Regions from separate parts of the Cronobacter universalis NCTC 9529 genome, predicted to be linked through region 4. Evidence: predicted binding sites of a transcription regulator. Region 4 holds the regulator's gene; each other region holds the start of a gene.
What was found. The regulator CRP, encoded in region 4, controls carbon source genes, mostly activating them, when cyclic AMP is high. The targets are predictions, from matches to a motif close to ATGTGANNNNNNTCACAT.
Positions count from the first base shown of each region.

Region 1: the regulator CRP is predicted to act here: its motif matches at 4,053-4,070, upstream of hpt (hypoxanthine phosphoribosyltransferase).
Region 2: the regulator CRP is predicted to act here: its motif matches at 2,840-2,857, upstream of AFK65_RS04420 (beta-galactosidase).
Region 3: the regulator CRP is predicted to act here: its motif matches at 2,993-3,010, upstream of focA (formate transporter FocA).

Region 1 covers NZ_CP012257.1:834,014-841,637, reverse strand. Annotated here, with positions in the region: gene AFK65_RS03795 (polysaccharide deacetylase family protein) at 1-706, opposite strand, end outside; gene AFK65_RS03790 (ABC transporter permease) at 871-1,641, opposite strand; gene AFK65_RS03785 (ABC transporter ATP-binding protein) at 1,638-2,564, opposite strand; gene can (carbonate dehydratase) at 2,673-3,335, shown strand; gene hpt (hypoxanthine phosphoribosyltransferase) at 3,390-3,926, opposite strand; gene AFK65_RS03770 (glucose/quinate/shikimate family membrane-bound PQQ-dependent dehydrogenase) at 4,119-6,515, shown strand; gene cueO (multicopper oxidase CueO) at 6,705-7,624, opposite strand, start outside.
Region 2 covers NZ_CP012257.1:965,812-973,435, reverse strand. Annotated here, with positions in the region: gene AFK65_RS04420 (beta-galactosidase) at 1-2,704, opposite strand, end outside; gene AFK65_RS04415 (LacI family DNA-binding transcriptional regulator) at 2,951-4,027, shown strand; gene AFK65_RS04410 (SDR family NAD(P)-dependent oxidoreductase) at 4,031-4,948, opposite strand; gene AFK65_RS04405 (class I SAM-dependent methyltransferase) at 5,490-6,293, shown strand; gene AFK65_RS04400 (TetR/AcrR family transcriptional regulator) at 6,410-6,997, opposite strand; gene AFK65_RS04395 (RidA family protein) at 7,140-7,544, shown strand; gene gap (type I glyceraldehyde-3-phosphate dehydrogenase) at 7,591-7,624, opposite strand, start outside.
Region 3 covers NZ_CP012257.1:1,527,568-1,535,191, forward strand. Annotated here, with positions in the region: gene pflB (formate C-acetyltransferase) at 1-2,025, opposite strand, end outside; gene focA (formate transporter FocA) at 2,077-2,934, opposite strand; gene ycaO (30S ribosomal protein S12 methylthiotransferase accessory factor YcaO) at 3,338-5,101, opposite strand; gene AFK65_RS06975 (DUF421 domain-containing protein) at 5,243-5,935, shown strand; gene serC (3-phosphoserine/phosphohydroxythreonine transaminase) at 6,098-7,183, shown strand; gene aroA (3-phosphoshikimate 1-carboxyvinyltransferase) at 7,252-7,624, shown strand, end outside.
Region 4 covers NZ_CP012257.1:3,909,120-3,916,743, forward strand. Annotated here, with positions in the region: gene AFK65_RS18080 (NUDIX hydrolase) at 1-645, shown strand, start outside; gene AFK65_RS18085 (hydrolase) at 718-1,734, shown strand; gene AFK65_RS18090 (YheU family protein) at 1,735-1,953, shown strand; gene AFK65_RS18095 (phosphoribulokinase) at 2,002-2,871, shown strand; gene AFK65_RS18100 (OsmC family protein) at 2,919-3,323, opposite strand; gene crp (cAMP-activated global transcriptional regulator CRP) at 3,634-4,266, shown strand; gene AFK65_RS18110 (YccS/YhfK family putative transporter) at 4,329-6,413, shown strand; gene argD (bifunctional acetylornithine/succinyldiaminopimelate transaminase) at 6,414-7,624, opposite strand, start outside.

The DNA.
Region 1 (7,624 bases), 1.2 Mb from region 4:
GAAGGTTCACGCGGTTATGCACGTAGCCGTCGAGATCGTAGAGGCTAATCGTCGCATAACCCTGATCGCGCAGCCACGTCATCTGGTTGCTGAACGCGCGCACGGACGTGGTGGTGGACGTATGGCGAAACCGGGTGTTCTCTTCATCGCGCAGAATGTGGTGGTACGTCAGCACCGGGATGCCGTTATCCTCCTGCGCGTCGAGACTGCTGATATACCCCAGCCGGTCGCCAATGCGGATCTGATACCAGGTCTGGTTGAGACGGTCTTTCAGCTTGCCGGCTATCGGGTAGCGCAGATTCTCCGCCAGCGTGCCGAACGGTTCGCTGTTCACATCCGGTTCGTTATAGATGGTGACATCCCGCCAGGTCAGCAGATTTTGATTACTGAGCGGCTTATTCAGATCGCCCAGGCTGTCTGTCACACGTTTTTTGCCCTGCACGTCGGTCAGGTGGGCTTTGTCGATAAACCCGGTGCCGAAGCCGAAGCGAAATTCATAGTAGTCAGCGGCAATCGGCACCACGGCGAGTAACTGCCCTTCGCGAATGATACCGACCGTCTGAACGCTATCGCCGACCTTCGCCCAGATGGCGGCATCTTCGGTGATTTGCATATATTGCGGGGAGGGTTGCTCGCTGCCAAGAAGGCTGGCCTGCGCGACGCCTGTGACCAGAAGAAGCAGACAGAAAAAGAGACGATTTAGCATAGGAATGGTGCAACAGTGACTGCCAGAGGTGAAATTATGCGCATTTTAACAAAAGTGACATGAATACCAAGCCCGGTTGCGATTTATCGTGCGCCCATAGGCGGGGATTCGGGTAACGGGTGACGCGCCGGCGCGATTTTATCCACGCCGACGCGCTTAGCCGATCACGAACGCAGACCGCGCCCGCGGCTGATCAGATACCAGCACAGCAGATAGAACGCGATGATAAAGCACGCCAGCACCGCGACGGTAAAGAGCAGCGGCACATCGGAGATCCCAAGGAAGCCGAAGCGGAAACCGCTAATCATGTAGACGATGGGGTTTAAATGCGACAGCGCCTGCCAGAACGGCGGCAGCAGCGTCAGCGAATAGAATACCCCGCCGAGATAGGTCAGCGGCGTCAGCACGAACGTCGGGATCAGGCTGATATCGTCAAAGGTCTTCGCGAACACGGCGTTCAGCAGCCCGGCGAGCGAGAACAGAATGGCGGTCATCAGCAGCGTCAGGGCGACAAACAGCCACGAGTGCACCTGGAACGGCACGAAGAACAGCGACACCGCCGTCACCAGAATACCGACGCACAGCCCGCGCGCCACGCCGCCGCCCACATAACCGGCGATAATCACATGCGTCGGCACCGGTGCCACCAACAGCTCTTCGATATTGCGCTGGAACTTGGCGCTGAAGAACGACGAGGCCACGTTGGCGTAAGAGTTAGTGATCACGGCCATCATGATAAGACCCGGCACGATAAACTGCATGTAGGTGAAACCATGCATTTCGCCGATGCGCGAGCCGATAAGATTGCCGAAAATAATAAAGTAGAGGGTCATGGTGATGACCGGCGGCACCAGCGTCTGTATCCAGATGCGGGCAAAACGGTTCACCTCTTTCGCCCAGATACTTTTCAGGGCGACCCAGTAAAGCTGCATCATGCGCGCTCTCCTTGTTTTTCATTCACCAGCGTGACGAACAGCTCTTCAAGACGGTTCGCTTTGTTGCGCATACTCAGCACCTGAACGCCCTGCGCGGTCAGCTGATTAAAGACGCTGTTAATGCCCTGCTCGCGCAGCACTTCCACCTCAAGCGTTGACGTATCCACCAGACGATACTGATAGCCTTCGAGCTTCGGCAGCGGGCTTTTCGCCGCCAGATCGAGGATAAACGTCTCCGATTTAAGTTTAGAGAGCAGCGATTTCATCGAGGTGTTCTCCACCAGCTCGCCGCGCTGAATAATCCCGATATTGCGGCACAGCATCTCGGCCTCTTCGAGATAGTGGGTGGTGAGGATAATCGTGGTGCCTTTATCGTTAAGATCTTTCAGAAAGCCCCACATCGAGCGGCGAAGTTCGATATCCACGCCCGCCGTCGGCTCATCGAGGATCAGCAGTTTCGGCTCGTGCATCAGCGCGCGGGCGATCATCAGACGACGCTTCATCCCGCCCGAAAGCATACGCGCGCGTTCGTTGCGTTTTTCCCACAGATCGAGCTGATTTAAATACTTTTCGCTACGCTCAACCGCTTCGCGGCGTTCGACGCCATAGTAGCCCGCCTGGTTCACGACGATCTGCTGCACGGTCTCGAAGGGGTTGAAGTTAAACTCCTGCGGCACCAGCCCAAGCTGGCGTTTGGCGTTAACCACATCCCGTTCCAGATCGTACCCAAACACGCGCACCCGACCGGACGTTTTGTTTACCAGCGAGCTGATAATGCCGATGGTGGTCGATTTACCGGCCCCGTTCGGCCCCAGCAGCGCGTAAAAATCTCCCGCTTCGACTTGTAAATCAATGCCGCGCAGCGCCTGCACGCCGCCGGGATACGTCTTTTTAAGCTGCTCCAGTTCCAGTGCAATGGTCATGAAAGTACAGTCACCTTATTTTCTTGCAGAAGTTGTGTGGTTTAAAAAAAAGTTTAGTTGCCCTATATTACCCGAACGCAATTGTCTGGTTACAGGTCGTTAACCTCTATGAAAGATATCAGCACACTTATTAGTAATAACGAAATCTGGTCAAAAATGCTGGTCAAAGAAGACCCGGGCTTTTTTGAACGTCTGGCGAAGGCGCAGAAACCGCGCTTCCTGTGGATCGGTTGTTCCGACAGCCGCGTACCGGCTGAACGCCTCACTGGCCTTGAGCCGGGCGAGATCTTCGTTCACCGCAACGTGGCGAACCTGGTTATCCACACCGACCTTAACTGTCTTTCCGTCGTTCAGTACGCGGTGGACGTGCTGGAAGTGGAGCACATCATCATCTGCGGTCACTACGGCTGCGGCGGCGTGCAGGCGGCGGTGGAGAACCCGGAGCTGGGCCTGATTAACAACTGGCTGCTGCACATCCGCGACATCTGGCTGAAACACAACGCGCTGCTGAGCGAGCTGCCGCAGGAAAAACGTCTCGACACCCTGTGCGAGCTGAACGTGATGGAGCAGGTCTATAACCTCGGCCACTCCACCATTATGCAGTCCGCCTGGAAACGCGGCCAGAACGTTACGCTTCACGGCTGGGCGTACGGCATTCACGACGGTCTCCTGCGCGATCTGGATGTGACCGCGACTGACCGCGACACCCTGGAACAGGGTTACCGCAAAGGCGTATCCAACATCCAGAATACGCACGCCAGCCATAAATAAGGGCGAGCGTGACATAAAAAAAGGGGCCCGCGGCCCCTTTTTTACGCGCCGGATTTACTCTTCCAGCATTACTACGTTGCCGATATACGGCAGGTGGCGATAGCGCTGGGCATAATCGATGCCGTAGCCCACCACGAATTTATCCGGGATCGAGAAGCCGACATACTCCACTTCGACATCCACTTCACGGCGCGACGGTTTATCGAGCAGCGTACAGATGGCGAGCGATTTCGGCTCGCGCAGGCTCAGGATTTCGCGCACTTTAGAGAGCGTGTTGCCGGAATCGATAATATCTTCGACGATCAGCACATCTTTACCGCGGATATCTTCATCCAGATCTTTGAGGATTTTGACATCGCGCGTGGAAGACATGCCGCTGCCGTAGCTGGAGGCGGTCATAAAATCGACTTCATGCGCTACGTGAACCTGACGGCACAGGTCCGCCATGAACATAAAAGAGCCGCGCAGCAGTCCTACCAGCACCATTTCGCTGCCGCTGTCCTGATAACGCTCAGTAATCTGACGCCCCAGTTCCTCGACGCGCGCCTTAATTTCCGCCTCGGAAATCATCACTTCAACAGTATGTTTCATATCGCTAACCGTTTGATTTAAAAATAAATCACCGATACCCGCTGCGGCTGCCGCCGGTAACGATAGATAAGCGGGGCAGTATACCAGCAAAACGCCCTTCCGACAGAAAAGTGCGAAAAGCTCTTTTTGTGATTAAGATCACATATGTTAACAACTATAATAACTTGCTACTTAAAAATTAAGAGTGTGGTTATGGCAGAAACAAAAAAGACACAATCACGGCTTCTCGTGATGCTCACAGCCCTGTTCGCAGCATTATCAGGGCTGTATTTATTGGTTGGTGGTATATGGCTGGTTTCAATTGGTGGTTCCTGGTACTACCCCATCGCCGGGGTGGGTATGCTGGCGACAGCCTGGCTGCTGTGGAGACGTAACGCTGCGGCGCTGTGGCTCTACGCTATCATCTTATTAGGCACGATGGCGTGGGGCATCTGGGAAGTCGGCTTCGACTTCTGGGCGCTGACGCCGCGCTGCGACGTCCTGGTGTTCTTCGGCGTATGGCTGATTTTGCCATTCGTCTGGCGTCGCCTCAGCACGCCGTCCCGCGCAGGCGTACCGGCGCTGCTGGTCTCGCTTATCATCACCGCGGGGCTGCTCTTCTGGGCAGGCTTTAACGATCCGCAGGAAATCAACGGCACCCTCAGCGCGGATAGCACCCCTGCCGCCGTGAACGGCAGCCAGAGCATTCCTGACGGCGACTGGCCGGCTTACGGGCGTAACCAGGAAGGTCAGCGTTACTCTCCGCTCAAGCAGATCAACACCGACAACGTTCATCAGCTGAAAGAAGCCTGGGTGTTCCGCACCGGCGACCTGAAGCTGCCGACCGATCCGGGTGAGATAACCAACGAAGTAACGCCGATTAAAGTCGGTGACACCCTGTTCCTCTGCACCGCGCACCAGCGTCTTTTCGCCGTTGATGCCGCGACCGGTAAAGAGAAATGGCACTTCGATCCGCAGCTGAATACTAATCCGTCATTCCAGCATGTGACCTGCCGCGGCGTGTCGTATCACGAAGCGACAGCCGCGAACGCCAGCCCGGATGTCGTCGCGGATTGCCCGCGTCGTATTATCCTGCCGGTGAACGACGGGCGTCTGTTTGCGGTGAATGCGGATAACGGCAAGCTGTGTGAAAGCTTCGCGAACAAAGGCATTCTGAACCTGCAGACCAACATGCCGGTGACCACGCCGGGTATGTACGAGCCGACTTCGCCGCCGATCGTTACCGATAAGGTGATTGTGATTGCCGGCGCGGTGACCGATAACTTCTCCACCCGTGAGCCGTCCGGCGTCATCCGTGGTTTTGATATCAACACCGGTAAACTGCTGTGGGCCTTCGATCCGGGCGCGAAAGACCCGAACGCGATCCCGGCTGACGAGCATCATTTCTCGCTGAACTCCCCGAACTCCTGGGCGCCGGCGTCTTATGATGCGAAGCTCGACATGGTTTACCTGCCGATGGGCGTAACCACGCCGGATATCTGGGGCGGTAACCGCACGCCGGAGCAGGAGCGCTTTGCGAGCTCCATCGTCGCGCTGAACGCGTCCACCGGTAAGCTGGTGTGGTCTTATCAGACCGTTCACCACGACCTGTGGGATATGGACCTGCCGGCGCAGCCGACGCTCGCCGACATTACCGTGAAAGGCGAAACCGTTCCGGTGATTTACGCGCCAGCGAAAACCGGCAACATTTTCGTGCTGGATCGCCGCAACGGTAAGCTCGTCGTCCCGGCACCGGAAAAACCGGTTCCGCAGGGCGCCGCGAAAGGCGACTACGTGACGCCGACGCAGCCGTTCTCTGACCTTTCCTTCCGTCCGAAGAAAGATCTGAGCGGCGCGGATATGTGGGGCGCCACGATGTATGACCAGCTGGTCTGCCGCGTGATGTTCCATAGCCTGCGTTACGAAGGCATCTTCACGCCGCCGTCCGAGCAGGGCACGCTGGTGTTCCCGGGTAACCTGGGGATGTTCGAATGGGGTGGCCTGGCCATTGACCCGCATCGTCAGGTGGCGATTGCCAACCCGATGGCGCTGCCGTTCGTATCGAAGCTTATCCCGCGTGGTCCGGGCAACCCGATGGAGCAGCCGAAAGACGCGAAGGGCACCGGTACTGAAGCCGGTATTCAGCCGCAGTACGGCGTGCCGTACGGCGTGACCCTGAACCCGTTCCTCTCTCCGTTTGGTCTGCCGTGTAAGCAGCCGGCATGGGGTTATATCTCCGCGCTGGATCTGAAGACCAACGACGTGGTGTGGAAAAAACGTATCGGTACGCCGCGCGACAGCATGCCGTTCCCGATGCCGTTCGCGGTGCCGTTTAACATGGGTATGCCGATGCTTGGCGGCCCGATCACCACCGGCGGCAACGTGCTGTTCATCGGTGCGACCGCGGATAACTATCTGCGCGCGTACAACGTGACCAACGGCGAGAAGCTGTGGGAAGCCCGCCTGCCGGCTGGCGGCCAGGCGACGCCGATGACCTATGAAGTGAACGGCAAGCAGTATGTCGTGATCTCCGCAGGCGGCCACGGCTCGTTCGGCACCAAAATGGGCGACTATATCGTTGCCTATGCCCTGCCGGATGATGCGAAGTAAAACCGTACCTACCGGAAAGCAAAAGCCCCTCATTGAGGGGCTTTTTTTATGGGCGGGGTTTGTGGAGCGGATTTATTCGGGAACCGGTGGGTGCGCTGCGCTTACCCACCCTACGCAAAAACCAACGTCTTTATTTGTAGGGCGGGTAAGCGCAGCGCACCCGCCGTTAACGCTCCGCCCAAACATCCATCACGCCACCGTAAACCCTAACATCATCCCGGTGTCTTCGTGCTCTAACAAATGGCAATGCGCCATATAGGCATGCTCCGCGGACGCCGCGTAATCAAACCGCACCAGCACTTCGCTACGCGCGCCCTCCACCCATACGGTGTCTTTCCATCCGGCGCGATGCGCGGCAGGCGGCTTGCCGTTCTCGGTCAAAATACGGAACTGCGTACCGTGAATATGGAACGGATGCAACATCATGTCGCCCTCGCCGGAAATGGTCCAGCGCTCATACTTGCCGAGCGCCGCCGCAAACGCGGGCGCGTTCATATCAAACGCTTTGCCGTTAATCTTATTGGCGTTATGGAAATTAAACCCGTGGCCGCCGTGGTTCATACCGCCGTGCGACATATTCCCGTGTCCCATCTGGCCCATCATCTGCCCGTGCGAATTCCCCGCGAGCGCCTGCTTACCGTAGCGCTTCGCCAGTTCATCCATGCCCATCATATCCAGCATCGGGTCCATCATTAATTGCAGCCAGCGCTCCTGGAGCCCGTCGAGCGAAGGCAGCGCCGGAACCTCCACCAGCTTATCCGGCAATGTTCCCGAGGCGGGCACCACGACAGGCTGAATGCGCACTACCGGCTGCGGTTTATCAAACGGCGCGACCGCCATGCCCATTTGTGTGACCGGCAGCGTCACGATATCGAAAGGCCGCGCGTCGCTGGTATCCACCAGCACTTCAAAACGCTCGCCCATCAGCATTGGCAGTTCGGTCACTTTCACCGGCTCCGCCAGCAGGCCGCCGTCGCTTGCGATAACATACAGCGGGCGGTTATCGCTCGCGGCGATTTTCAGCGAGCGCGCGTTACAGCCGTTCAGCAGACGCAGACGCAGCCAGCCTTTCGGCGGCGTATGCTGCGGATACATCGCGCCGTTGCACA
Region 2 (7,624 bases), 1.4 Mb from region 4:
CGCCCGCGCGCGGCAACGGCGGCAGCGCGGCGCTGCGCGCGATGTCGATATCGCAGCGCAGCGCGCCCTGGTTATCCACCACCATGCGCCAGCGGCTGAGAATAGCCGGGCCGTCCGCCACGCCTTTCGCAAAGTACGCGTGCTGCGCGACGATCTCCACGCCGTCGCGGGTGGTCTGCGCGTCGCAGGCCAGGCAGCGGTGTTCGGTCTCATACAGCCCGGCGGCTTTCCAGCGCTCCACCCAGGCGTTCGGATCGATGCGTTCCACTTCGCTGACGCCGATATCGTTATCGATCGGCGCGCGGATGAACTGATCGGCAAGCGGCGTCAGCATCTGATCCACGCCGTCGTCGCTCCACTGCGTCAGCTGGCCGCTGGCGCGGCTCACATGCCAGGTCTGACGCCCGTGGCGAATGACAAACTCCGCGTCGGTGATCTCAAGCTGCGGCGCGTCGCCTGCCACAACCGGCTCCGGCAGCGCGAGCGGCGCGGCGAGCGGCCACTGCGCCCAGGCGCTGAGATGCCCTTCGGGCGACCACGGCGTCGCCTGCGGCTGTTCGACGCGCACGTGCAGCCAGACGTCCTCGTCGCCCGCGCGGGCGCTAAAGCCCGTGTCGCTGAGCGTCAGCACGCGGGACGCCTGCGGGCCGAGCTCCAGCGCCAGTTCCCCGCTCAGGCGCGTCTCGCCCCGCACCTCGATGCTCCACAGCAGGCGCTCGTTGTCGCTCTCGCGGAACAGGTATTCGCTGGTCGCCTCGATTTGCAGCGGGTTTTCGCTCACCAGACGGAACTGGAAGAACTGCTGCTGATGCTTCGCCTCAAAGAGCGCCGGGTGCGGCGTGCGGTCCGGGAAGACCAGCCCGTTCATGCAGAACTGGCGGTCGTTCGGCGTGTCGCCGAAATCGCCGCCGTAGGCCCACCAGCGGCTGCCGTCAGGCTCGACGCGCGTAATGGCCTGGTCGGCCCAGTCCCAGATAAAACCGCCCTGCAGGCGCGGATACTGGCGGAACGCGGCCCAGTAGTCGGCGAAATTCCCCAGGCTGTTGCCCATCGCGTGCGCGTATTCGCAGAGGATCAGCGGGCGGGTTTCGCCGGGCATTGAAATCCACTTTTTAATCGACCATTTCGGCACCGCAGGAATCAGCTGGTCGGTCTCCACGCGCGCGTACATCGGGCAGATAATGTCGGTCGCGCGGGTATCCGCCCCGCCGCCTTCATACTGCACCGGGCGCGTCGGGTCCTGATGCTTGATCCAGTTATAGAGCGCGGTGTGGGTCGCGCCGTTGCCCGACTCATTGCCGAGCGACCAGATAATAATGCTCGGGTGGTTGCGGTTGCATTTCACCATGCGCGTGACGCGCTCGCTGTAGGCGCCCAGCCACACCGGATCGTCCGAAAGACGGCTCATCGGCTCCATGCCGTGGGTTTCAATGTTGGCTTCATCCACCACGTACAGTCCGTAGCGGCTGCACAGCTCATACCAGCGCGGCTGGTTGGGGTAGTGCGAACAGCGCACGGCGTTAAAGTTGTTCTGCTTCATCAGCAGGATATCCTGCACCATCGCCGCCTCGTCCACCGCCTGGCCTTTTTCCGGGTGATGCTCGTGACGGTTAACGCCGCGGATCAGTAGCGGCTGGCCGTTAAGCGTCAGCAGGCCGTTGCTGATTTCCACGCGACGAAAGCCGACGTCGTGCGCCTCAGAGACCAGCGGCATGCCGTCGGCGTCCAGCAGCGTCACCACCGCGCGATACAGGTGCGGCGTTTCGGCGCTCCACAGCAGCGGATTATCAACGTCGAGCGAGAGCGTGACGCGTTCGGCGTAGTTGCCACGCTCATCAATCGGGGCCGAGCCAAGCGGCAGCGTCTGGCTCGCGATTTCGTGTTCGCCGCGCCACAGCGCCAGACTGACGCTGAGCCCGCGCGCGGCGGGCGTCACTTCCACGTCGCTGAACAGCGTGGCGTGACGCAGCGACGGCGCAAGCTCGGTATGCACGCGCACATCGGCCAGCGCCTGCTCCGGGAGATGCAGCAGGCTGACCGGGCGGAAAATCCCACTCATGCGCCACATATCCTGATCTTCCAGATAAGTGCCGTCCGACCAGCGCAGCACCAGCACGCACAGGCGGTTGCGGCCCGCGTGCAGCACGCCGGTAAGATCGAATTCCGCCGGCAGGCGGCTGTCCTGCGAGTACCCCACCCACTGCCCGTTACACCAGAGATAAAACGCCGAATTCACGCCGCCGAAGACAATGCGCGTGCGGCCCGCCTCCAGCCACGCCTGCGGCACCTCGATATCGCGCGAATAGCAGCCGGTCGGGTTGTCGTCCGGCACAAACGGCGGGTTCACCGGGATCGGGTAGCGCACGTTGGTGTAGATCGGCGTGTCGTAGCCTTCCATCTGCCAGTTTGAGGGCACCGGCGTGGCGCGGGCGTCGCTGAGATCCGCCGCCAGCCAGACTTCAGGCACCTGATGAGGGCTGGTGAAAAAGCTGAACTGCCATTCGCCGTCGAGCGACAGCACAGCGTCGGACGGCTCGCCACGACGCGCGCAGTCGGCGTCGCGCCAGCCGTGCAGCGGCGTGTGGGACGGCAGACGGTTAACGCTGGTGATCGCCGGGTTTTGCCAGTCGTTGCGGGCGAGGATCGTCGCCAGCGGGCGCGTCTGGAGTTCGTTAAAAGCGGTCGTGGTGGGGTTTTCTGTCATGATAGTTCCCTGGAAACAATAAAATGTCGTGCGCTAACATAAAGGATCAGCATGGCGGGAAACCGGACAGATCGCGAATGGCGGCATTGCAGAATGCGATCCTGGATCACATCATGACGCAGGCAGGATCGTGAATTGCGATCTGCGTCACAGCAGTGATGTTAGCGCGCGACATTTCGCACCAGAAATTGACTTTATCGCGCGCCATCGCCGATGATTCAGGCCACACAGAGCAGAGGAATGGCGATGAAAAAACGACTCAGCACGCTGGATGACGTGGCGCAGAAAGCCGGGGTGTCGCACCAGACGGTGTCGCGCGTGCTTAATAAGCCGGAGATGGTTTCGCCCGCGACGCGCCAGCGGGTGCTGGACGCGATGGACGCTCTACAGTTTGTGCCAAATCGCAGCGCGCAACTGCTGGCCGGTAAAGCCACCCGCACGCTCGGGTTTATCACCGTTTCTCTGGCGCTGCATGCGCCCTCGCAGATTGCCGCCGCCATTAAAAGCCACGCCGCGCGGGCGGACTACAGCGTGGTGATCGCCACGCTGGAAACCGGCACGCTGGAAGAGCTACAACGCTCGCTCAATGAAATGCGCGCGCAGAAAGTGGATGGCGTCATTATCAACCTGCCGCTCGGGGCGGAGGCGGCCGCAAGCATCGTTAACGACAACAGCGATCTGCTGTGCCTGTTTCTCGATGTGCCCGCCGACAGCGACGTCTTTCACGTAAGCTTTGACCCGCGCGACGGCTCGCGCCAGAGCGTGGAGTTTCTGCTAAACGGCGGGCATCAGCGCATCGCGTTGCTCGCGGGGCCGGAACACTCGGTGGCGTCCGGTATGCGTCTCGCCTGCTGGCAGGACGTGCTTAGCGCGCACGGGCTTACCCCGTGCGCGGTTTTACACGGCGACTGGAGTTCGAAAGACGCCTGGCGGCAGACGCTGAGCCTGTTCCGCACCCGGCGCGATATCACGGCGCTGGTGGTGGCGAACGATCAGATGGCGTTCGGCGCCATGAGCGCGCTGGATGAGCTGGGCCTGCGCGTGCCGCAGGATGTCTCGGTGATTGGCTATGACGACACGCCGGACAGCGCCTATTTCATTCCGCCGCTTACCACCGTCGAGCAGGATTTCAACCGGCTGGGCGCGCAGGCGGTGAGCCGCATGGTGGCGCGCCTCGCGGGCCACGGCGAGAGCGGCTCTACCCTGCTGCCGACCCGCTTTATCGAGCGCCGCTCCACCGCGCCGCTGGGCGACCGCAACGCCTCTCGCGAACGGCTGCTCGATGAAATGGCGCGCCTGGTAAAAGCCCTGCGCGAGTGCTGAGCCTCAGCGCGCTTTATCTTCCTGCTTCATTCGCGCGCGAATGCCGCCGTCAATGGTGGTGGTGTCCGCCATCGGCGTATAGATAGCGCCGGTCGTCGGGGCCAGCGGCTGCGCTTTTTCCACCGAGCGGTTAATCACGTTAGCGGAGAGTTTTTCCGTCATATCCGGGAACAGATGGTGCGATAAATTCGACGATCGCGCCTTCCAGCCCACCGGGATCTCCTCTTGCGGTTTGAAACAGGCTTTGACCATCGCGTCGATCACCTTCTCCGGCGAATCCATCGCGGCCATGCGCGGCGCGTGGCCGGTATAGTTGGCGGCGTGCGTCCACCACGGCGTATCCACCGCCCACGGCATGATGGTCGCTACTTTGATGTCGTGGTAATCGTTAAGCCGCAGCTCCTCGTTAATGGTGCGTCCGAGGCTCAGCACGGCGGCTTTGGTGGCGGCGTAGCTCGACTGAAACGCCAGCGGCACTTCGCTGTCCACCGAGCCGGTGTTAATCAGCACGCCGAAGCCCTGGGCGATAAAATGCTTCATCGCTACGTGCGCGCCGTAAATCACGCCTTTCAGATTCACATCCACCAGCCGCTCATGATCGGCGACCGGGATCTCCCAGAACCAGCCGAGCGCCCCGACGCCGACGTTATTGATCCAGACGTTAATCGGCCCGAAGCGCGCGATCGCCGCCTGCGCCAGGCGCTCCACCTGATCCGGCTGGCTGACGTCTGTTTCCACCGCCAGCGCGTGGCCGTTGTCAGCGTTAATCTCCTGCGCCAGCGCCTCCAGCGCCTCGCCCCGACGCGCCGCCAGCACGACGTTCGCGCCGCGTTTAGCGAGCGCCAGCGCGGCCCCGCGGCCAAAACCGCTCGACGCCCCGGTGATAACGATAGTGGTGTTGATCATTCGTTCTTCAGACATAGCGGCCCCTCTTTTTATCAGCAGATTGCCGCGCAGCTTCAGGCCCGAAGGGCGGCGCGGCCCAGCTTTCAGTCTGGACCGGGATGCGCAGAACGCAAAAAGATGGGCTTTTTAGCCTGCACGTTAATCAGGAAACTGAAACCGATTTGTTTGAAGAGAAGGGGGATACAGGGGGGTTGGTATGAGCGAGGAGCGGAGGCCCGCAATTTTCACTCCACACTGAAATTTTGCTTACATTGCCGCGTATGAGTTAACAGGGAGCCGGTTAATAGCGACAGATAACTCTAATTTAAAAATCAGACTTGTATGAACAGCTTTGTGGAATTATATTTCAGGAGCATATTCATATAATCTTCCTGCCTGTTGAGGTTTTCCTGAAATGAACAACTAATGTGCTATGAACACTTACTGGTTTGCCGGGAGTAAATGCGCATTGTCGTTCATGCCACTTGTCTGCTTGCCGCTAATGTTAATGGCAGCAGATAGCAAAAATTTTTGTGCTTTACTGTCGGGCATTGTTTTAACTTGCTCAGGACAGATAATGATGTCGAATTCTTTTTCCCTCAATAATATTTACCATCACAATCAGGCCGTATGGGATCGCATGGCGCGCGAAAATGGTGACTGGTCGCGTCCCGTGACAACGGAAATCATCCAGGCTGCCCGAAAAGGCCAGTGGCGGGTGCAACTTATACCTTCTGAACTCCCGGCTGGATGGCTTGACGACGTGCAAGGTATGCGTGTTCTGTGTCTGGCCGCTGCTGGTGGGCAGCAGGCTCCCGTGCTGGCAGCTGCCGGCGCGGAGGTGGTTGTACTTGATGCTTCGACAGAACAACTGGCCTTAGATGAGAGGGTTGCGAAACGCGACAACCTGACCTTAAAAACAGTATTGGGCGATATGCAGGATTTATCAGCCTTTGAGGATAAGTCATTCGACCTGATTTTCCATCCCATCTCTAATCTGTATATACCGAACATACGTAAAGTTTGGGCCGAATGTTTCCGCGTCCTACGCAAAGGCGGGAAGTTACTCAGCGGCTTTTATAATCCGGTAGTCTTTGTTTTTGACCGTTCACCTGATTTAGCCCAGAGTGGTTTGATGAAGCCAGCTTTCATTTTACCTTATGCTGATATAACGGATCTGAGCGCAGAGGAAATTGAAAAAAAGTTAGCCATGAACGAGGCCTTTGTTTTTGGCCATACGTTAGCGGAACAAATTAGCGGCCAGCTGGAAGCCGGTTTGATATTGACGGGTTTCGATGAGGCTTTTCAGCCTGCGCCACGTTTTCTTATTGATAAATATATGCCAACGTTTATAGCAACATGCTCAATTAAACCGATGTAGAAACGCTATAGCTCCGCACGAGCTGCGGGGCTAATAATAGCGGACGTAACGATACATCCATTCTTTCGGTTTCGCTGACAATACAAGGATGGCGCCAGGCCATCCTTTTTTCATACTCAGGCCCGAAGACCGCCCGCCAGCAGCGTAAACACCTCGATCATTTTCGGCAGCGCTTCTTCCGGCTCCGGGCTTGCGGCCACCCACAGCGCGGCATTGAGCGCCGCGCCGTTCAGCAGCCGCGCGGCGGCGTCGGCGTCCACCGGTTTGATTATCCCGCTCGCCATCATGCTGATAACGGTCTCGCGCGTGGCGTCGAGGCAGCTATTCTGGCTCGGCCACTGCGCCGGATCGCCGAGAAACGCCGGGCCATCCAGCAGCACGATGCGCCGCACCTCTTCATCCAGCGCCATCTGAATATACGCCACGCCTTCGGCGATCAGCGTTTCCCACGGATCTTCCACGCCTGCGGCGGCCGCTTTCGCGCGCTGCGCCATCTCGCCATCCACCTGCGCGACCACGGCGGCGAGCAGCCCTTTTTTATCGCCGAAATTATGGTACAGCGCGCCGCGCGTCAGCCCGACGCTGGCGGTGAGTTCATCCATTGACGCCGCCGCAAACCCTTTCTCAGCGAACGCCTTTCTCGCCGCCGCGATGAGCTTCGCGCGGTTTTCTTCCATGGTGTCGATGCGCCGTTTTGCGGCCATAGGATCTCCTTTTCACATACGCGACGTATTTCAATTGACATACGCTACGTATGTGTAATGATTATTCACATACGCCGCGTATATTAAATCAATTCCCGGCAAGGCGCACCCGGCTTCTTGCCCAACGTTAACAGGACACCCTATGACCTCTCGTGAACCCGTTTTCCCCGCTAACCGTCATGCGTTGTATGAAGAACACGGTTATTCCGCCGCCATTCGCAGCGGCGATCTGCTGTTTGTTTCAGGCCAGGTCGGCAGCCGCGCCGACGGCACGCCGGAGCCGGATTTCGAAGCGCAGGTGCGGCTTGCGTTTGAGAACCTGCGCGCGACGCTCGCCGCCGCCGGTTGTACCTTTGACGATCTGGTGGATGTCACCACGTTTCATACCGATCCCGAGCGCCAGTTCCCGGCCATTATGGCGGTTAAACAGGCTATTTTCCCGGCGCCGCCGTACCCGAACTGGACCGCGGTCGGCGTCAACTGGCTGGCGGGTTTTGACTTTGAAATCAAGGTGATTGCCCGTATCCCGGACGGGCCGCGCGCATAGTAAAAAAGGATGGCTCAGAGCCATCCTTTTTATCAGCTACTGCGCGTTACAGGCCGCGGCGCGCCATTAACAGCGCCAGA
Region 3 (7,624 bases), 1.9 Mb from region 4:
CAGCGCGTTCGGCACGATAGAGAAGGTGTAAGAGATACCATCTTTCGCGTAGGCGAACGGCAGTTTAGCGACGGAGGTCAGAGAAGCGACAGCGCCTTTCTGGTCGCGGCCGTGCATCGGGTTCGCACCCGGACCGAACGGTGCGCCAGCGCGACGACCATCCGGGGTGTTACCGGTTTTCTTACCATAAACCACGTTAGAGGTAATGGTCAGCACGGACTGGGTCGGGATAGCGTTGCGGTAGGTTTTCAGCTGCTGAATTTTCTTCATGAAGCGTTCAACCAGGTCAACCGCCAGGTCATCCACGCGAGCGTCGTTGTTACCGAACTGCGGGTATTCGCCTTCGATTTCGAAGTCGATGGCCAGACCGTCTTCATCGCGAATCGGTTTCACTTTCGCGTATTTAATGGCGGACAGGGAGTCGGCCGCAACGGACAGACCTGCGATACCACACGCCATGGTGCGGATAACGTCGCGATCGTGCAGCGCCATCAGCGAAGCTTCGTAGCTGTATTTATCATGCATGTAGTGGATGATGTTCAGGGCGGTGACGTACTGTTTCGCCAGCCAGTCCATGAAGTGATCCATACGTTCCATGACTTCGTCGAAGTTCAGCAGATCGCCTTTGATCGGTTCAGATTTCGGGCCTACCTGCATTTTCAGTTTTTCATCAACGCCGCCGTTGATAGCGTACAGCATGGTTTTCGCGAGGTTAGCGCGAGCGCCGAAGAACTGCATTTGCTTACCAACCACCATCGGGCTTACGCAGCACGCGATAGCGTAGTCGTCGTTGTTGAAGTCCGGACGCATCAGGTCATCGTTCTCGTACTGCAGAGAAGAGGTGTCGATGGAAACTTTCGCCGCGAATTTTTTGAAGTTCAGCGGCAGTTTTTCGGACCACAGGATAGTGATGTTCGGCTCCGGAGACGGCCCCATGGTGTACAGGGTGTTCAGGAAGCGGAAGCTGTTTTTAGTCACCAGCGTACGGCCGTCAACGCCCATACCGCCAACGGATTCGGTCGCCCAAATCGGGTCGCCGGAGAACAGCTCATCATATTCCGGCGTACGCAGGAAGCGCACCATACGCAGTTTCATGACCAGGTGGTCGATCAGTTCCTGGGCTTCCTGCTCGTTGAGTTTGCCGGCTTTCAGGTCGCGTTCGATGTACACGTCAAGGAACGTGGAGACGCGGCCGAAGGACATGGCAGCGCCGTTCTGGGATTTCACCGCAGCCAGGTAGCCGAAGTAAGTCCACTGTACGGCTTCCTGCGCGTTAGTCGCCGGACCAGAAATATCGCAGCCATATTTCGCTGCCATCTCTTTGATCTGACCCAGCGCGCGGTGCTGTTCAGCAATCTCTTCGCGCAGACGAATAGTCGCTTCCAGGTTTACGCCGTTTTCCAGATCCTGCTGCAGAGAGACAAACTGCGCATATTTGTCTTTCATCAGGAAGTCGATACCGTACAGCGCAACGCGGCGGTAGTCGCCGATGATACGGCCACGGCCGTAAGCATCCGGCAGACCGGTCAGCACGCCGGATTTACGGCAGTTCAGGATGTCTTTGGTGTAAACGTCGAATACGCCCTGGTTATGGGTTTTACGGTATTCTGTGAAGATTTTTTTCAGTTGCGGATCCAGTTCGCGGTTATACGCTTTGCAGGAACCTTCAACCATTTTGATGCCGCCAAACGGGATAATGGCGCGTTTCAGCGGAGCTTCAGTCTGCAGGCCAACAATTTTCTCAAGAGATTTGTTGATATAACCTGCGTCATGCGAGGTGATGGTGGACGCCACGGAAGTGTCGAAGTCTACTGGCGCATGAGTGCGGTTCTCCAGTTTGACGCCTTCCATAACTTTGTCCCACAGGGTAGTGGTGGCTTCAGTTGCGCCAGCCAGGAAGGATTCGTCACCCTCGTATGGCGTGTAGTTTTTCTGGATAAAGTCGCGGACGTTGACTTCATTCTGCCAGTCGCCTTTCGCAAAACCTTCCCAGGCTGTGGCTAACTTTTCATTAAGCTCGGACATGTAACACCTACCTTCTTAAGTGGATTTTTTATTTACTGCCTGGAACAACTATCAGCGATGGTCGTCGCCACGCAGGTAAATGACCCAGTATGTCAATCCGACAAGTAACCCCCCACCGATAATATTACCAATCGTTACCGGTATCAGGTTATCGATGATGAAATTCATCACGGTCAGATGAGAAAATTGGTCTGGCGAAGCGTGGATCGCGCTCCAGAACTCCGGGCTGCCAAAGTGACGAATCACTATCCCCATCGGGATCATAAACATGTTGGCGATACTGTGTTCGAAACCGCTGGCCACAAACATGCCGACCGGCAGAATCATAATAAAGGCCTTATCGATAAGGCTGCGTCCTGAGTAACTCATCCAGACGGCCAGACAGACCATCAGGTTAGCCAGGATGCCGAGGCAAACCGCCTCAATAAAGGTATGTTCAACTTTATGCGACGCGGTCTGGAGGACATTAAGCCCCCAGCCGCCATTGGCGGTCATATACTCGCCAGAAAGCCACATCAGTAAAACAAAGAGCAGAGCGCCTATCAGGTTGCCGATATAAACATTCACCCAGTTACGCGTCAGTTGACCCCAGGTGATGCGACCGCTGGCTTTAGCGACCACAATCAGCACCGTTGAGGTAAAAAGATCGGCGCCGCAAATGACGCAAAGAATCAGGCCGAGTGAGAAACAGATACCGCCAATCAGTTTGGTAATGCCGAAAGGCATCGCGGCAGCGCCGGTGGTGGCGGTGATATAGAAAACGAAAGCAATAGAGATAAATACGCCAGCCGTAATTGCCAGATAAAACGTCTTTAACGGATGTTTCGTGGCTTTGTAAACACCCGCTTCTTCGGCGACTTTGGCCATAGCAGCGGGGAGTAAGGAGTCAAAAGGGTTGTCAGCTTTCACACTAACTCTCTCTTTATTTATTCGGCGAGTTGATACTAACAAAGCATGATGCAGTGAAATTTGATATGGATCATATCTCGCCAGGTTTGCAGGACTGAAAGGTGTCTGGTTTTTACGCAGTTTCAGCTTAACGTTTTGATTATCCAATAAAAAATAAATTTTAAAAATTATTAAAAGTGTTGAAAAAAAGCGGTTTGCCTCTCCCCATAAAGTGTTAATCAATATGAATTATTGGCTAAAAAAAGTAACAATCAAGCCGGGTGGATATAATTCATATTCACCAGTAATTAACTCAATATTCACAATTTATTTTTTAGCCAGACAAATAAAAACGGGGCCGTAAACGTGCCCCGTCATATTTGCTAAACATAAGTGTGAAGCAGGTCAATTGATATGCGTTATATCAATTTCCCTGCCAAAACCTGGCTTTAGCGCGCTGAAGCTTCTCATAGGCTGCCAGCAGCGACTGATGCGCCGTGAAGGCTTGCAGGTCGGCGTCAACCGGCTGGAGGCCATAGAAGGGCGCTTCGCCACTAATGGCCGCGCTGGCGGCTTCGACCGCTTCTGCGCCATACATACGAACAAAGGCATTCAGGTATTGCAGCGGCTCGCGCTCCTCTTCCTGCGCCAGCAGCAGCAGCGTCTGCAGGCAGCGATAGTAATTGGCGCGTTCAGCGCTGAAGACCGACGCGTTAAATTCCATGGTCCATTCGGTCCAGATCAGCGCCTGATCCAGATCGCCGCCTGCCAGCGCCAGCATCGCTTTCAGCTCGCCGATGCGCAGGGTATACCAGCCGTTATCTTTACCGGTCGCAAGACCCAGCAGCTCGCGCACGCGCGTAAAATCGTCATGGCCTTCTTCGTCCAGTTGGGCGATAAGGTTGAGATAATCTTCTTTCTCCCACTCGCTGCCCGGCAGGGCCAGCAGGGTTTCACGCAGATGGCTGCCCATGCTGTTGTTGGCGAGCAGCAGATCTTCCGCCGGGTAGATATCAGACATGCCCGGTACCAGAATACGGCAGGCGTAAACGCCCAGATGCTCGTAATCGGCGATATAGACTTCTTTATCTTCGGCCTTGAAAATCGCCATCAGGGTGGCGAACTCTTCTTCCGTGGTGCCGGCGAAGCTCCAGTCCACAAACGGGTAATCGGCGTCCTGCTTGAACATATCCCAGGAGATCAGACCGCTGGAGTCGATGAAGTGCGTCTCCAGGTTCGCGTGCTCAGCCACTTCTTCGTCATCGAAGGTCGGCGGCGTAAACACGTCGAGATCTTTCAGGCCGCGACCCTGCAGCAGTTCGGTGACGGTACGCTCCAGCGCCACGCCGAAATCAGGGTGCGCGCCGAAAGAGGCAAAGCAGGTGCCGTTGGCCGGGTTAAACAGCACGACGCAGATAACCGGGTACTGGCCGCCCAGCGAGCCGTCGTAAGCGAAAATCGGGAAGCCTTCCGCTTCAAGCGTATTGATAGCTTCCACCACGCCCGGGTAGCGCGCCAGCACCTCCTGCGGGATCTCCGGCAGGCTGATGCTCTCGGCAATAATGCGGTTTTTAATATGGCGCTCAAATACTTCCGACAGCCCCTGAACGCGGGCTTCGTTGCGGGTGTTGCCTGCTGACATGCCGTTAGACACATACAAGTTGCCCACAATATTCATCGGAATATAAACCGTTTGCTCGTCCGACTGACGGGTAAACGGCAGGGCGCAGATGCCGCGCGCTTCATTGCCGGACTGCAGGTCAATCAGCATGCTGGCGGTCAGCTCGTTCTCCGGATCGTAAAACGCGCGCAGGCGGGCATCGAGAATGCCTTCCGGCAGCTCGTCGCTCTGCGGGATCGGGAACCATTTTTCGTTCGGGTAATGCACGAACGGGCCGTTCGCGATCGTATCGCCCAGCCAGAAATCGGCGAAGAAATAGTTGGTGGACAGACGCTCAAAATATTCGCCCAGCGCGGAAGCCAGCGCGGCTTTTTTGGTGGCGCCTTTACCGTTGGTAAAGCACAGCGCGCACTCTTTATCGCGAATATGCACGGACCAGACGTTCGGCACCGGGTTCAGCCAGGAGGCCTCTTCGATATTAAAGCCCAGATCGGTGAGTTTCTGCTGGAAGCGAGCGATGGAGTCTTCCAGAGCGGCATCTTTGCCGGGGATGAAGGTTTGAGTCATGGGATCCACTTTTGTCGTACGCAAAGCGCGCAATGATACGGATTTTAGCCCTTCTGCGCCATCGTCCCGCCCGACGCGGCAAAAATAAATCTTGCGACTATGCTTAATGAAGATAACTCCCTGTTATGGCGTAAGAAAAATATGAAAGCTTTCGATTTGCAACGGATGGCGCTTGACAAGTTTCCGCTGGAATTTCTGGGTGAAGTCGCGCTGCGCAGCCTTTACACCTTTATTCTGGTCTTTCTGTTTCTCAAAATTACCGGGCGACGCGGCGTGCGTCAGATGTCGCTCTTTGAAGTACTGATTATCCTGACGCTCGGCTCCGCGGCGGGGGACGTGGCGTTTTATGACGACGTGCCGCTGCTGCCGGTGCTGGTGGTTTTCGTCACGCTTGGCGTGCTCTACCGACTGGTAATGTGGCTGATGTCCTGCAGCGAAAAGCTGGAGGATCTGCTGGAGGGTAAACCGCGCATCATTATTGAAGATGGCGAACTGGCCTGGGAAAAACTCAACCGCGAGAACATGACGGAGTTTGAGTTCTTTATGGAGCTTCGCACCAAAGGCGTGGAACACCTGGGCCAGGTGCGGCTCGCCATCCTTGAGGCCAACGGTCAGATAAGCGTCTACTACTTTCCCGATAAACTGGTGCGCCCTGGCCTGTCGATTCTGCCGGAGTATTGCAGCGAGCGTTTTGAACACATTCCGGAAACCGGCGATTACGCCTGTATTCGCTGTAGCGAAGTGGTGACGTTTAACGCAGGCGTCAAACCGTCCTGCCCGCGCTGCAAAAACCATATATGGGTGAAGGCAAGCACCGCGACCCGCGTCACCTGACAGCCAATTCCACCGCCAGCGGGCGCTGCGCTGGCGGATTGTGTTGTGTGATTTGGCGCACATTCCCCCCGGCGCCAGGATTAGCCGTTGCAGCCCTGTCAACGGAATGATAAAACCGATAGCCACAGGAAAAACTTATTGCTTTTAGCGTGGTGAGGGGAAATGGCTCAGGTCTACAATTTTAGTTCTGGCCCGGCAATGCTGCCGGCGGATGTGTTACGAGTGGCTCAGGAAGAGTTACGTGACTGGCAGGGGTTAGGCACCTCTGTGATGGAGATAAGCCACCGCAGCAAAGAGTTTATTCAGGTGGCTGAACAGGCGGAACAGGATTTTCGCGATCTGCTGGAGATCCCCTCGAATTATAAAGTTTTATTCTGCCACGGCGGCGGACGCGGGCAGTTCTCCGCGCTTCCGCTGAACCTGCTGGGCGACAAAACCACCGCAGACTACGTCGATGGCGGCTACTGGGCGGCAAGCGCTGTTAAAGAAGCCAAAAAATACCTGACGCCGAATGTGATCGACGCGAAAATCACCGTTGATGGTAAACGCGCCATCAAGCCGATGAGCGAATGGCAGCTCTCGGCGGATGCCGCTTACGTGCACTACTGCCCGAACGAAACCATCGACGGTATCGCGATTAACGATACGCCTGATTTTGGCGACGCCATCGTTACCGCCGATTTCTCCTCCACCATTCTTTCTCACCCGATTGACGTCAGCCGTTATGGCGTCATCTACGCGGGCGCGCAGAAAAACATCGGCCCTGCGGGCCTGACGCTGGTTATCGTGCGCGAGGATCTCCTCGGCAAGGCGCATGTCGCTTGCCCGTCGGTGCTGGACTACAGCGTGCTGAGCGAGAACGACTCTATGTTCAACACGCCGCCGACGTATGCCTGGTATCTGTCGGGCCTGGTCTTCAAATGGCTCAAAACCAAAGGCGGCGTGGCGGCGATGGATAAGATCAACCAGCAAAAAGCGGATCTGCTCTACGGCGTGATTGATAACAGCGATTTCTACCGCAACGATGTGGCGGCCGCTAACCGCTCGCGCATGAACGTGCCGTTCCAGCTTGCCGACAGCAATCTGGATAAGCTGTTCCTTGAAGAAGCTTTTGCCGCCGGCCTGCACGCGCTGAAAGGCCACCGCGTGGTAGGCGGCATGCGCGCCTCTATTTACAACGCGATGCCGCTCGAAGGGGTAAAAGCCCTGACCGACTTTATGGTGGATTTCGAACGCCGCCACGGCTAATCCTTCCGTTACGTTTCGCCCCGCGGCTGGCCGCGGGGTTTTTATTCTGTTTTATTGAGACTTTTTCCATGCAGGAATCCCTGACCTTACAACCCATCGCGCGCGTGGATGGCACCATCAACCTCCCAGGCTCCAAGAGCGTTTCCAACCGGGCGCTGCTGCTGGCGGCGCTGGCGAAAGGCACCACCACGCTCACCAACCTGTTAGACAGCGATGATGTGCGCCACATGCTCAATGCGCTGAAAGCGCTCGGCGTTACTTATTCGCTTTCAGACGATCGCACCCGCTGTGAAATTCAGGGGCAGGGCGGGCCGTTCAATACGCTCGTTGAACTGGAGCTGTTTTTAGGCAACGCGGGCACCGCGATGCGTCCGCTGGCGGCGGCGCTGAGCCTTGGCACCAATAATGTGGTGCTGACCGGCGAGCCGCGCATGAAAGAGC
Region 4 (7,624 bases):
GTGCTGTTCACCCTGCATGACCAGGCGCTTTGCGTGCTGCTGGTACAGCGCGCCCGCCAGCCGCAGCAGGGGCGCTGGGCGCTGCCGGGCGGGTTTATCGATATGCAGAAAGATGATTCCACCCACGCGACGGCGCTGCGTAAGCTGACCGAAAAAACCGGCGTGCGCCCGTCATGGCTGGAGCAACTGGAGACGTTTTCCGGCCCGGATCGCGATCCGCGCGGCTGGAGCCTCACCACGGCCTGGTTTGCGCTGATCGCCTGGGTCGACTGCCAGCCGCATATCGCCTCCGTCAGCGATGCGCAGTGGGTGCCGGTGGCGGAGCTTGGCGCTATCGAGCTGGCGTTCGATCACCAGACGATTATCGAGGCCGCCCTGCGCCGCCTGCGCCAGAAGACGATGTATTCGCTCCTGCCGGTCTACTGCCTGCCGGAGTGCTTTACGCTAAGCCAGCTTCAGGAGGCGACGGAAATTATTCTCGGCCAGCCCATCCAGCGTAAGAGCCTCATCCGCCGCTTTGAAGCGTCCGGCATGTTTGAAGAAACCGGCGAGAGCGTCGCCACCGGCGCGCGTAAAGCCAGGCTCTGGCGACGCAAGCCGGATGCCGATATTCACCTTTTCTCGCGCAATTTACTGGCCGAGTGATCCGCACCAAAGCATCAACAAAACGGATAACAACCGGTATAGTAGTTAGCGAACTAATAAAAGACATCAGCCATGGCCGACATTACTCCCGCAGAACTTCCTGCACTGAACACCGATTCTTCACACTTTCAGCCAATGCCGGGAGTCAGCAATCCACACCTGCAAACCATGCTGCCGCGCGTGCTGCGCCGCCGGGTGCAGTTTGAGCCGCACTGGCAGCGTCTGGATCTGCCGGATGGCGATTTTGTCGACCTGGCGTTTAGCGAAAACCCCGATCAGGCGCGTCATAAGCCGCGTCTGGTGGTTTTTCACGGGCTCGAAGGCAGCCTGCACAGCCCTTACGTCCACGGGCTTATCCATGCGGCGAAAGCGCGCGGCTGGCTCGGCGTGGTGATGCATTTTCGCGGCTGTAGCGGCGTGCCGAACAAACTGGGGCGCATTTATCATTCGGGCGAAACCGAAGACGGCACCTTTTTCCTGCGCTGGCTGGATGAACGCTACGGCACCGTGCCGACGGCGGCGGTCGGCTATTCGCTCGGCGGCAATATGCTCGGCTGCCTGATGGCGGAGATCGACGGCCGCTTCCCGCTGACGGCAGGCGTGATTGTGTCCGCGCCGTTTATGCTCGAACACTGCTGCAACCATATGGAAAAAGGCTTTTCGCGCTTTTATCAGTTCTATCTGTTAAACCTGCTGAAAGCCAACGCCACCCGCAAGCTGAAAGCCTGGCCCGGCACGCTGCCGATTGAGCTCGCCCAGCTTAAACGCCTGCGCCGCATCCGCGATTTCGATGATTTGATTACGTCGAAAATCCACGGCTTCAGCGATGCCGTCGATTATTATCGCCAGTGCAGCGCGATGCCGCGTCTCGCCAGCATCACCCGTCCGACGCTGATTATTCACGCTAAAGACGACCCGTTTATGGATCATCACGTCATCCCCGATACCGCCACGTTGCCTGCTAATATTGAATATCAGCTGACAGAGCATGGCGGTCATGTGGGCTTTGTCGGCGGCACGCTGCGCCAGCCTAAAATGTGGCTGGAACAGCGCATTCCTGACTGGTTAACCCCTTATCTGGACCGATAAATGATCATTCCCTGGCAAGAGATCGCGCCCGACACCCTGGAGCGCCTGATTGAAGCCTTCGTCTTGCGCGAAGGCACCGATTATGGTGAACATGAACGCTCGCTTGAGCAAAAGGTCGCCGACGTGCGGCGTCAGTTGCAAAGCGGCGAAGCCGTTCTGGTGTGGTCTGAACTGCACGAAACGGTCAATATCATGCCGCGTTCGCAGTTTCGCGGTTAATGTCGCCAGGCGGAGCCCTGCCCCGCCGCTTCAGGGAGTTGTCTCGCTATGTCTGCCAAACATCCGGTTATCGCCGTCACAGGCTCCAGCGGCGCGGGAACCACCACCACCAGCCTCGCGTTTCGTAAAATTTTCGCCCAGCTGAATCTTCGTGCCGCCGAAGTGGAAGGCGACAGCTTCCACCGCTACACGCGCCCGGAAATGGACATGGCCATCCGCAAAGCGCGCGATCTTGGCCGCCATATCAGTTACTTCGGCCCGGAGGCGAACGATTTCGGCCTGCTGGAGCAAACCTTTGTGGAGTATGGCCTGACCGGCAAAGGGCAGTCGCGCAAATATCTGCACACCTATGACGAAGCGGTGCCGTGGAACCAGGTGCCCGGCACTTTCACGCCGTGGCAGCCGCTGCCGGAGCCGACGGACGTGCTGTTTTACGAAGGGCTGCACGGCGGCGTGGTGACGCCGCAAAACGACGTGGCGAAACATGTCGATCTGCTGGTGGGCGTGGTGCCTATCGTCAACCTGGAGTGGATACAGAAGCTTATCCGCGATACCAGCGAGCGCGGCCATTCACGCGAGGCGGTGATGGATTCCGTGGTGCGCTCAATGGAAGATTACATCAACTACATCACGCCGCAGTTCTCACGCACCCATATTAACTTCCAGCGCGTGCCGACGGTGGACACCTCCAACCCGTTCGCCGCGAAAAGCATTCCGTCGCTTGATGAGAGTTTCGTGGTCATTCACTTCCGCAATCTGGACAATATCGATTACCCGTGGCTGCTGGCGATGCTACAGGGCTCGTTTATTTCACATATCAATACGCTGGTGGTGCCGGGCGGCAAGATGGGGCTGGCGATGGAGCTTATCATGCTGCCGCTGGTGCAGCGGCTGATGGAAGGCAAGCAGATAGCGTGACAGAGTGGCCTGGCGGCGCTTCGCCTGCCGGGCCGCCCGTCGTCAGATTACGCCTCAATCACTTCATACGAATGGGTGATGTTGACCCCTTTGCCGAGCATCAGCGCCACCGAACAGTACTTCTCCGCCGACAGATCCACCGCGCGCGACACTGCCGCGTCCTTAAGGTCTTTACCCGTCACCACAAAGTGCAGATTGATATGCGTGAACAGACGCGGGGCCTCTTCGCGGCGCTCTGACGTCAGTTTCACTTCGCAGTCGATCACGTCGTGACGGCCTTTTTGCAGGATAGAGACCACATCAATCGCGCTACAGCCGCCTGCGGCTATCAGGACCATTTCCATCGGGCTCGGCGCTTTGTCGCCGGAGTTGCCGTCCATCAGGATCTGATGCCCCGAAGCGGACTCGCCAAGGAAGGTTAACCCTTCTACCCATTTCACTCGTGCATGCATGTTAATCGCTCCAGGCTATTCATTTTTCTGACAGATTACGCGCGCGCGTTCCCGGAGGCAATGGAAGCGCGACCTGCGTCAAGCTGAAACGAGACAACAGGAGACACCTGAGAAAAGCTATGCTAAAACAGTCTGGATGCAGCGGCGATACATTGATGTTACGCATGGGTGCAGAGGAGAAGACAATTTATCGGCTGCGATGTCCACGGACAGCCAACTTCCCTGGAAGCGGGAAGATGATGATTGCAAAGCCAGACAGGGGTTACGCGCCCTGTCTTTGGAGCCAGTTTAAAACAGAGGATAACCGCGCATGGTGCTTGGCAAACCGCAAACAGACCCGACTCTTGAATGGTTCTTGTCACATTGCCACATTCATAAGTATCCATCTAAGAGCACGCTGATTCACCAGGGTGAAAAAGCGGAGACGCTGTATTACATCGTTAAAGGCTCAGTGGCAGTGCTGATCAAAGATGAAGAGGGTAAGGAGATGATCCTCTCGTACCTGAATCAGGGAGACTTCATCGGCGAACTGGGTTTGTTCGAGGAAGGTCAGGAACGCAGCGCCTGGGTTCGCGCTAAAACTGCCTGTGAAGTGGCTGAAATCTCTTACAAAAAATTCCGTCAGCTGATCCAGGTTAACCCGGATATTCTGATGCGTCTCTCCTCGCAGATGGCTCGCCGCCTGCAAGTCACCTCCGAGAAAGTGGGTAACCTCGCCTTCCTCGACGTGACCGGCCGTATCGCGCAGACCCTGCTGAACCTGGCCAAACAGCCGGACGCGATGACCCATCCTGACGGGATGCAGATCAAAATCACGCGTCAGGAAATCGGCCAGATCGTCGGCTGTTCTCGCGAAACCGTTGGCCGCATTCTGAAAATGCTCGAAGATCAGAACCTGATCTCCGCCCACGGTAAAACCATCGTGGTTTACGGTACCCGCTAAAAAATCAAAAAACGGCGTGTCGCTTCGGTAACACGCCGTTTTTGTATCTATACTTCTCCCCTATGTGGCGTCGTCTTATCTATCATCCTGAAATCAATTACGCTTTACGGCAAACGCTGATCTTAAGCCTGCCGGTGGCGGTCGGGTTGATGCTGGGCCATCTTCAACAAGGGTTGCTGTTTTCACTCGTCCCCGCCTGCTGCAACATTGCCGGTCTTGATACCCCGCACAAACGCTTTTTTAAACGACTGATCATCGGCGCCTCGCTGTTCGCGCTGAGCAGCCTGGCGGTGCAGCTTCTGCTGTTACAGTCTGTGCCGCTGCCGCTCATTCTGCTGATGCTGGCGCTGCTGCTCGGCGTAACGGCGGAGATCAGCCCGCTGCATGCGCGTCTCCTGCCCGCGTCGCTTATCGCGGCCATCTTCACGCTAAGCCTCGCCGGAAATATGCCCATCTGGGAGCCCATGCTGCTCTATGTCCTCGGCACGCTCTGGTATGGCGCGTTTAACGGGTTCTGGTTCTGGCTGTGGCGCGAGCAGCCGCTGCGTGAATCGTTAAGCCTGATTTATAAAAGTCTCGCCGACTACTGCGAAGCGAAATACAGCCTGCTGACGCGCCACACCGAGCCGGAACAGGCGCTGCCGCCGCTGCTCGTGCATCAGCAAAAAGTGGTGGATCAGATAAGCCAGTGCTATCAGCAGCTACAGATGCTGTCGGCGACCAAACAGAACGGCTACAAGCGCCTGCTGCGCACGTTTCAGGTGGCGCTGGATCTCCAGGAGCACATTTCAGTCTCCCTGCATCAGCCCGCCGAAGTGCAAAAACTGGTGGAGCGCAGCCACGCCGAAGAAGTGCTGCGCTGGACGGCGCAAACCGTCGCCACGCGGCTGCGCACGCTTTCTGACGATATTCTCTATCACCGTTATTCACGCCGCTTCTCAATGGATAAGCAGATTGAGGCGCTGGCGAAAATCGCCCGCCAGCACCCGGACAACCCGGTCGGCCAGTTCTGCGAATACCATTTCAGCCGCATCGCGCGCGTACTGCGCACCCAGCGACCGCTCTACGCCCGTGACCTGATGGAGAGCGGCCAGCGTCGCCTGCCGCTGCTGCCGGCGCTGAAAAGCTATCTGTCGCTGAAATCCGCGGCGCTGCGTACCGCCGCGCGTCTGGGCGTAATGCTGGCGGCGGCGGGCCTGTTAGGCAGCGCGTTCCAGTTGCCGAAGCCGTACTGGATCCTGATGACGGTGCTGTTCGTCACGCAAAACGGCTATGGCGCGACGCGGGTGCGCATCCTGCACCGTGCCGGCGGCACGCTGGCCGGGCTGATTATCGCGGGCATTACGCTGCACCTGAATGTGCCGCAGGGCTATACCCTGCTCGGCATGCTGCTGGTGACGTTAATCAGTTATCTGATAATCCGGCGGCACTACGGCTGGGCGATGATTGGCTTTACCGTCACGGCGGTCTATTCGCTGCAAATCCTGACGCTCAACGGCGAGCAGTACATCGTGGCGCGCCTGATAGACACGCTGTCCGGCTGCCTTATCGCATTCGGCGGCATGGTCTGGCTCTGGCCCCAGTGGCAGAGCGGTCTCCTGCGCCAGAACGCGCATGACGCGCTGGAAGCAGACCAGGAGGCGCTGCGCCTGATCCTGAGCGACGATCCGCAACCCGGCCCGCTGGCGTGGCAGCGGATGCAGGTCAACCAGGCGCACAACGCGCTCTATAACTCGCTCAACCAGGCCATGCAGGAGCCAGGCTTTAACAGCCGTTATCTGGAGGATATGCGCCTGTGGGTGACGCACAGCCAGTTTATCGTCGAGCACATTAACGCGATAACGACGATGGCGCGCGAGCAAACCACGCTGCCGCCGGAGACGGCGGCGCGCTACTTACAGGCCTGTGAGATTGCGCTGCAGCGCTGCCAGCAGCGGCTGGAGCATGACGCGCCGGGCGATACGCAAAACGAGGCGGTACTGGAGGGCGAAGAGGTCTTGCCGGAAGGGGCGCCGGGCGTAATGGAGCATCATCTGCTGCGCATTCTCGATCATCTGCGCACCATGCATACCATCTCTTCCGTGGCGTGGCGTCAGCGCCCGCATCACGGTATCTGGCTCAGACGACGCCTGAGCCAGCCACGCTGATTAACCGTTGACCACGCGCGCGACGGCGCGCGCGAAGCGGGCCATACCTTCGTCGATATCCGCGCGCTCCACCAGCAACGACGGCGCGAGACGCAGCACGTCCGGCCCGGCGTTCAGCACCATCACCCCTTCCGCCGCGGCGGCGTACAGGAGATCGCGCGCGCGTCCGTGGAAGGCGGGCGTCAGCTCGGCACCGATCAACAGGCCCATACCGCGTATATCGCTGAATAAGCCGTATTGCTCGCCAATCTGCGCCAGATGCTGTACGAACTGCTCGCGTTTATGCGCTACGCCGCCCAGCACCTCCGGGGTGTTGATAATATCAAACGCTTCGCCCGCCACCGCGCAGGCGAGCGGGTTGCCGCCGTATGTGGAGCCGTGCGAGCCGACGTGAAACGCCGAGGCGATATCATGGGTGGTGAGCATCGCGCTGACCGGGAAGCCGCCGCCGAGCGCTTTGGCGCTGGTCAGGATGTCCGGCGTCACGCCATAGTGCATATAGGCGAACAGCTTGCCGCTGCGGCCCATGCCGCACTGTACTTCGTCGAACACCAGCAGCGCCTGATGCTCATCGCACAGCTCGCGCAGGCCGCGCAGGAATGCCGGCGTCGCGGCGGTCACACCGCCCTCGCCCTGTACCGGCTCGACCACCACCGCGCAGGTGTGGTCATCCATCACCGCTTTGACCGCATCAAGATCGTTAAACGGCACATGAATGATATCAGCCGGTTTCGGGCCGAAACCGTCGGAGTATTTCGCCTGGCCGCCCACGGAGACGGTAAACAGCGAACGTCCGTGAAAGGCGTTATAAAACGCGATGATTTTAGTTTTATACGGGCTGTGGCGGGTGATGGCGTAGTGGCGGGCGAGCTTAAACGCGGTTTCGTTAGCTTCGGTGCCGGAGTTCATGAACACCACGCGTTCGGCGAAGGTGGCGTCCACCAGCTTCTGGCCCAGGCGCAGCGCAGGCTCGTTGGTGAAGACGTTGCTGGTGTGCCAGAGCGTTTCGCCCTGCGCTTTCAGCGCCTCCACCAGCCGCGGGTGGCAGTGGCCGAGCGCCGTTACCGCGATACCGCCCGCGAAATCGACATACTCTTTGCCCTGCTGATCCCACACACGGCTACCCTTGCCTTTCACCGGAATAAATTCAGCCGGTGCATAAATCGGCAGGATCACGTCATCGAAGGTGGCGCGCGTAATTGCTGTTTTTT